Linked DNA regions of Phytohabitans houttuyneae. The protein of the gene in region 2 binds, or shares a complex with, the protein of the main gene of each other region. Links are inferred from orthologs where the notes say so. Each region holds a gene or a part of one and is shown on either strand. Other genes may lie near its edges.

Region 1 (3,240 bases), on a different replicon or contig from region 2:
ATCAGGGACGTGGTGGTCAAGGAGGACCGTCCCGAGATTCGGGGCATGATCTTCGCCGTCAACCACCTGGTGAAGGTCGAGGAGGTCGAGTAATGACGATCAAGGTCCACCACCTCCGGCCGGCTCCCGGCGCCAAGACCGAGAAGACCCGCGTGGGTCGCGGTGAGGGCTCCAAGGGCAAGACCGCCGGTCGCGGTACCAAGGGCTCCAAGGCCCGCAAGAACATCTCGCCGGCGTTCGAGGGCGGGCAGATGCCCATCCACATGCGCCTGCCGAAGCTCAAGGGCTTCAAAAACCGGTTCAAGGTCGTCTTCCAGGTGGTCAACCTGGAGCGGCTGGCCGAGCTCTTCCCCAACGGGGGCGAGGTCGGTCCCATCGAGCTGGCCAACGCCGGTGCGGTCCGCAAGGGCCAGCTGGTGAAGGTGCTCGGCACTGGCGACCTGGGTGGCGTGAAGCTCCAGGTGTCGGCGCACGCTTTCAGCGCGTCGGCCAAGGAGAAGATCACTGCCGCCGGTGGCTCGGTCACCGAGCTCTAGGCACAAGCCGTGGCGCCCGCCAGTTGCCTTCGCGACTGACGGGCGCCACGTCTACTATCTGGCGTTTCGTCCCAGTTGTACATCGGGGTTCGCGCCGGCAATATAGTGAAGCGTGTATGTCCCCGGGCGCATCTGCCCGAACTCACACCGTACTGTTAGAGTCCGTTGCCAGTATGGATGTCGGGTGACCGCCCGACGCCCAACCCGTCCGCCACGATCCGGCGGCCGCCTCGCGCAGGAGGAAGACGTTGCTCTCCGCGTTTCTCAGTGCGTTCCGCACGCCTGATCTGCGCAAGAAGCTGCTGTTCACGATAGGCATCGTGGCGATCTACCGGCTGGGTGCGACACTGCCCAGCCCCGGCGTGTCGTATGGCAACGCGCAGCGATGCATCGAGGCGATGGAGGAGGGCACGCCCGGCGTCTTCACGCTGCTCAACCTCTTCTCCGGCGGTGCGCTTCTCTCGCTGTCGGTTTTCGCGCTCGGCATCATGCCGTACATCACGGCGTCGATCATCCTCCAGCTGCTCACCGTGGTGATCCCGCGCCTGGAGCAGCTGCGCAAGGAGGGCCAGGCCGGCCAGGCGAAGATCACGCAGTACACCCGGTACCTGACCCTCGGTCTGGCGGTGCTGCAGGCATCGGCGTTCGTGGCGCTGGCCCGATCCGGACAGCTGTTCAACAACCAGTGCGACCAGTGGCCGCTGATCCCCGAGGGCACGGGGATGCCCATGTGGATCACTCTTGTCGCGCTCGTGGTCACGATGACCGCCGGCACCGGCGTGGTGATGTGGCTCGGTGAGCTGATCACCGACCGCGGCGTCGGCAACGGCATGTCCGTCCTGATCTTCACCTCGATCGCCGCCCGGCTTCCCTCCGAGGGCTGGACGATCAAGGAGAGCCAGGGCTGGGGCAAGTTCTTCCTCGTTCTCGCGCTCGTTCTCGTGGTCATCACCGCGGTTGTCTTCATCGAGCAGGCGCAGCGCCGTATCCCGGTGCAGTACGCGAAGCGCATGATCGGTCGCCGTATGTACGGCGGCACGTCGACCTACATCCCGCTCAAGGTCAACCAGGCGGGTGTCATCCCGGTCATCTTCGCGTCGTCGCTGCTCTACCTGCCGCAGCTGGCTCTCCAGTTCGGCGACCCCAACGACCTCAACTCCTTCGAGGCGTGGGTGCAGAACCACCTGGCCAACCCGGCCGACTGGGTGTACATCGTCGTCTACTTCTTCCTGATCATCTTCTTCACGTACTTCTACGTGTCGATCACGTTCAACCCGACCGAGGTCGCGGAGAACATGAAGAAGTACGGCGGCTTCGTCCCGGGTATCCGTCCGGGCAAGCCCACGGCCGAGTACCTGGACTTCATCCTCAGCCGGATCACCCTTCCCGGCGCCATGTACCTGGGCCTGATCTCGATCCTGCCGAACTTCTTCTTCATCTGGCTGGACAGCAGCCAGTACCAGAACTTCCCGTTCGGTGGCACCGCCGTGCTCATCATGGTCGGCGTGGGTCTGGAGACCGTGAAGCAGATCGAGAGCCAACTGATGCAGCGGAACTACGAAGGGTTCCTGCGGTAGATGCGCCTCGTACTGGTCGGTCCTCCAGGGGCGGGTAAGGGGACCCAGGCCGAGTTCATCGCCGCCCACCTGGCTGTGCCAAAGATTTCGACTGGGGACATCTTCCGCGCCAACGTCTCCCAGGGCACGCCATTGGGTGTGGAGGCCCGGCGATACATGGACGCCGGTCAGCTCGTCCCCGACGAGGTGACCATCAACATGGTGCGCGAGCGGCTCGCCGAGCCGGACGCGGCCGACGGCTTCCTGCTCGACGGTTTTCCCCGCACGGTGCCGCAGGCCAACGCGCTCGACAAGCTGCTCGCTGACCTCGGCACCGCGCTCGACCTCGTCATGGAGCTCGTGGTCGACGACGACGAGGTGATCCGGCGCCTGTCCGGCCGGCGCACCTGCCGGGGCTGCGGCAAGATCTGGCACGTCGAGTTCGACCCGACCTCCCGCGAGGGCATCTGCGACCGGTGCGGCGGGCAGCTCTTCCAGCGCGACGACGACAAGGCGGAGACCATCGCCAAGCGCCTGGAGGAGTACGCGGAGAAGACCGCGCCGCTGGTCGACTACTACGGCGCGCAGAACAAGCTCGTGGGCATCGACGCCACCGGCCCGGTCGAGGACGTCACCGTCCGGGCGATCGACGCGCTCCGCTCGTACGGCGGCTGATGTTTTCACTCCTCGGCCCTGGCCCAGCGCCGGCCGGGATTGCAGTTAGCCTCGAAGGATGCCGCGCCACCAGCTGATCCAGCTCAAGACTCCCGCGCAGATCGAAAAGATGCGGGCCGCCGGCCTTGTCGTGGCCGCAGCGCTGGCCCGCATGCGCGAGGCGGTCGCTCCCGGAGTCACCACAGCCGACCTCGACAGCCTGGCCGAGTCGGTGATCCGGGACGCCGGGGCGGTGCCGTCGTTCAAGGGCTATCACGGCTATCCGGCGTCGATCTGCTCCTCGGTCAACGAGCAGATCGTGCACGCCATCCCCTCGCCGAAGCAGGTGCTCCGCGAGGGCGACCTCATCTCGATCGACTGCGGCGCGGTGCTCGACGGCTGGCACGGCGACGCGGCGATCACGGTGCCGGTCGGTGAGGTGCGCCCCGAGCTGCTGCGCATGGCCGAGGTCGCCGAGGACGCGATGTGGGCCG
Region 2 (3,719 bases):
CCGCCGACGTGGTTGCGGTTCCCTGGCGAGGCCGGGGCGGGAGTGCACGTCGGCCTTGAGGGAGGCGCCGGCTACATCGCTCTCGTCTGGACTATCGCGGCCGGCTGCGCCGCCCCCACCAGCCCGCCCCAGACCCCGTGGATGCACCTGGCCGCCGGCTGAGTCGCCCTGCCGGGGCCTCGGCGCGCGCCCAGCGACCAGCGCGCCGCGAAGGGCGTCGTCGGGTTGCGTGAGCCAGGCGCACGGCCCCCCACAAAGAGCGAGGGCCCCCGCAGTGCGGGAGCCCTCGCCGGTGCCGTTGCGTCAGGCGCCGCCGGCCGGGGCGCCGTGGCAGCGCTTGTACTTCTTGCCGGACCCGCACGGGCACGGCGCGTTGCGGGACGGGCCGGCGCTGGTCGACGCCTGGCTGGGCGACGGGGACGGGCGGCGGCCGCTCGCGCGGGGTGGGGTTGGACCGCCCAGGCCTAGGGCGGGCGCGGCGTCCTGCTGCTGCTCGATGAAGACCGCGCCGTCGCCGGCCGCGCCGTCGATTGTCGGTGCGGAGTACTGGAGCGGCTGCTGCGGGCGCTGGCGACCGAGGCCCTTGGCGCGGATCTCGACCGTCGCGTCGTCGGGCATCGGCAGCGGGGCCGGGCCGGACGCGGGGGCGGGTGCGGCCGGCGCCGCCTCCTCGACCTGGACCTCCAGGTTGTAGAGGAAGCCGACCGTCTCCTCCTTGATGCCGTCCATCATCGTGGCGAACATCGCGTAGCCCTCGCGCTGGTACTCGACCAGCGGGTCGCGCTGGGCGTACGCCCGCAGGCCCACGCCCTCCTGGAGGTAGTCCATCTCGTACAGGTGCTCGCGCCACTTGCGGTCGATCACCTGCAGCAGCACCATGCGCTCCAGCTGGCGGACGGCCTCGGTGCCCAGCTCCTGCTCACGCCGCTCGTACGCCGCGTGCGCGTCCTCCTTGAGGCGCGCCATCAGGAAGTCGGCGTCCAGGTTGTTGCGCTCGCCGCCGGCTTCCTCCTCGAGGTCTTCGATGGTGACGCCGACCGGGTACAGCTGCTTGAGGCTGGTCCAGAGCTGCTCGAGGTCCCAGTCTTCGGCGTAGCCCTCGGCGGTGGCACCCGTGACGTACGCCTCGATGACGTCGTCGATCATGTGGTTGACCTGGTCGCTGAGGTCTTCGCCGTCGAGCACGCGCTTGCGCTCGGCGTAGACCACCTGGCGCTGCTTGTTGAGCACCTCGTCGTACTTGAGGACGTTCTTACGGATCTCGGCGTTTTGGCCCTCGATCTGGCCCTGCGCGCTCTTGATCTGGCGAGTGACCATCTTGGACTCGATGGGCACGTCCTCGGGGATGTTGAAGCGCTCCATGACTGCCTCGACCGCACCCGCGCGGAAGCGGCGCATCAGCTCGTCCTGCAGCGACAGGTAGAAGCGGGACTCGCCCGGGTCGCCCTGCCGGCCGGAGCGGCCGCGCAGCTGGTTGTCGATGCGGCGCGAGTCGTGGCGCTCGGTGCCCAGCACGTACAGACCGCCGGCGGCCGCGACCTCCTCGGCCTCGTCGTCGCACGCCTGCTTCCACCGCGGGAGGATCTCCTCCAGCGCCTTCTGGTAGTCGTCTTCGTGCTCGACCGGGTCGAGGCCGCGCTGGTGCAGCTCGTTTGCCGCGAGGTGCTCGGGGTTGCCGCCGAGCAGGATGTCGGTACCGCGGCCGGCCATGTTGGTCGCGACCGTGACGCCGCCCTTGCGCCCGGCCTGCGCGATGATCTCGGCTTCCTTGGCGTGGTACTTCGCGTTGAGCACGGCGTGCGGGATGCCCCGCCGGCGCAGCATCTGCGACAGGATCTCGGAGTTTTCCACGGAGACCGTGCCGACAAGGACCGGCTGGCCGAGGGCGTGCCGCTCGGCGATGTCCTCGACGACCGCGTTGAACTTCGCCTTCTCGGTCTTGTAGATGACGTCCGGACGGTCGAGGCGGACCATCGGCCGGTGGGTCGGGATGCTGACGACGCCGACGTTGTACACCTTGTTGAACTCGCCGGCCTCGGTCTGCGCGGTACCGGTCATGCCGGCCAGCTTGTCGTACAGCCGGAAGTAGTTCTGCAGGGTGACCGTCGCGAGCGTCTGGTTTTCCTGCTTGATCTCGACGTGCTCCTTGGCCTCGATGGCCTGGTGCATGCCCTCGTTGTAGCGGCGGCCGTGCAGGATGCGGCCGGTGAACTCGTCGACGATCAGCACCTCGCCGTCGTTGACGATGTAGTCCTTGTCCCGCCGGTACAGCTCCTTCGCCTTGATGGCGTTGTTGAGGTAGCCGACGAGCGGCGTGTTGACCGACTCGTAGAGGTTGTCGATGCCGAGGCGGTCTTCGACCCGGGCGACGCCCCGCTCGGTGATGGCGACCGTGCGCTTGGCGTAGTCGACCTCGTAGTCGCCCTCGCCGTCCTTGCCGGGCTCGAGGCGGGCCACGACCGTGGCGAACTCCGAGTACCACCGGGCGGACTGCTCGGCCGGGCCGGAGATGATCAGCGGGGTGCGGGCCTCGTCGATCAGGATCGAGTCGACCTCGTCGACGATCGCGAAGTTGTGGCCGCGCTGCACGAGCTCGTCCCGCGACCAGGCCATGTTGTCGCGCAGGTAGTCGAAGCCGAACTCGTTGTTCGTGCCGTACGTGATGTCGCACTCGTACGCCGCGCGGTGCTCCGCCGAGGGGCGGTTGGGAAGGATCACGCCGACGCTCAGGCCGAGGAACCGGTGCACCCGGCCCATCCACTCGGCGTCGCGCTGTGCCAGGTAGTCGTTGACCGTGACCACGTGCACGCCCTTGCCGGAAAGGGCGTTCAGGTACGCCGGCAGGACACAGGTAAGGGTCTTGCCCTCACCGGTCTTCATCTCGGCGATGTTGCCGAAGTGCAGCGCGGCGCCGCCCATCACCTGGACGTCGTAATGCCGCTGGCCGAGCACCCGCGAGGCTGCCTCGCGGGCGGTCGCGAACGCCTCGGGGAGCAGGTCGTCGAGGGTCTCGCCGTCCTCGACGCGCTGCCGGTACTGATCGGTCAGCTCCCGCAGCTCAGCATCGGTGAGATCGGTGTACTCATCCTCGAGTGAGTTGACGGCGTTGGCGACCGCCTTGAGTCGCCGAAGCATGCGGCCTTCGCCGGCACGAAGGACCTTTTCCAAAATCGACACGGGTCAACGCTCCCCTTGGACAGTCTGCCGAACCATCGTAGGCGCACCTTCGGCGCAACTGTCAGCCACGTCTCCGGCGATCGCGCCAAAGCGGACATTTTGCCTCACAGGCAGTGCGTATTCGGTTATGCCCGCCGCGAACGGTACGGCAACATTGCCGCGTGGGGGCACAAGCGAACACCCAGCCGCAGATTAATGATCAAGGACTGATCCTCCGGCCGTGGCGGGTCGAGGACGCGGAGGCGGTTCACCGGGCGTGCCAGGATCCGGTGATCCAGCGATGGACCCGCGTGCCGTCGCCCTATCTGCCCACGCACGCCCGCTACTTCGTGACCCAGCACTCGGAGGCCGCGTGGCGCGAAGGTACCGGTGCGCCGTTCGCGGTCATCGACCCGGATACCGGTGAACTGCTCGGTTCCTGCGGGCTCGTCACGATCGACCGGGTGCTCGCCTCGGCGGAGGTCGGCTACTGGACCGCGCCGTGGGCCCGCGGTGCGGGAGTGGCCACCCGGGCGACCCGGGTGGTGTCGCGGTGGGCGTTC

The links.
Region 1: the proteins of secA (region 2) and secY are in contact, whole or in part, in a crystal structure (PDB 3DIN), measured with the Thermotoga maritima proteins. The link is inferred for Phytohabitans houttuyneae from one-to-one orthologs. Residues at the interface, in WP_004082002.1 of Thermotoga maritima: Glu261, Ala262, Arg263, Lys300, Ala301, Arg302, Thr303, Ile304, Ile305, Leu323, Tyr324, Asp325, Pro326, Val329, Ser330, Tyr333, Ile336, Lys340, Phe345, Val349, Glu363, Phe364, Tyr374, Ser375, Gly376, Gly377, Glu393, Ile395, Thr482, Ser483; in WP_004081795.1 of Thermotoga maritima: Glu108, Gly109, Glu110, Glu111, Ala236, Glu237, Arg238, Arg239, Ile240, Thr241, Ile242, Gln243, Tyr244, Ala245, Arg246, Arg247, Val248, Thr249, Gly250, Arg251, Arg252, Val253, Tyr254, Gly256, Ala257, Ser258, Thr259, Tyr260, Leu261, Pro262.

The regions. Positions count from the first base shown.
Region 1 is NZ_BLPF01000001.1:3,429,757-3,432,996, reverse strand. What follows is about bases 19-2,948. They hold secY (preprotein translocase subunit SecY), read left to right. Parts: upstream 19-784; coding sequence 785-2,113; downstream 2,114-2,948. Other genes in these bases: map (type I methionyl aminopeptidase), read left to right, coding at 2,826-2,948; Phou_RS15215 (adenylate kinase), read left to right, coding at 2,114-2,767; rplO (50S ribosomal protein L15), read left to right, coding at 93-536; rpmD (50S ribosomal protein L30), read left to right, coding at 19-93. In the rest of the region: more of rpmD, read left to right, coding at 1-18; more of map, read left to right, coding at 2,949-3,240. UniProt on the Escherichia coli protein: The central subunit of the protein translocation channel SecYEG. Consists of two halves formed by TMs 1-5 and 6-10.
Region 2 is NZ_BLPF01000004.1:29,852-33,570, reverse strand. What follows is about bases 104-3,512. They hold secA (preprotein translocase subunit SecA), read right to left. Parts: upstream 3,178-3,512; coding sequence 304-3,177; downstream 104-303. Other genes in these bases: Phou_RS42620 (GNAT family N-acetyltransferase), read left to right, coding at 3,339-3,512. Also shown: more of Phou_RS42620, read left to right, coding at 3,513-3,719. UniProt on the Escherichia coli protein: Required for protein export, interacts with the SecYEG preprotein conducting channel.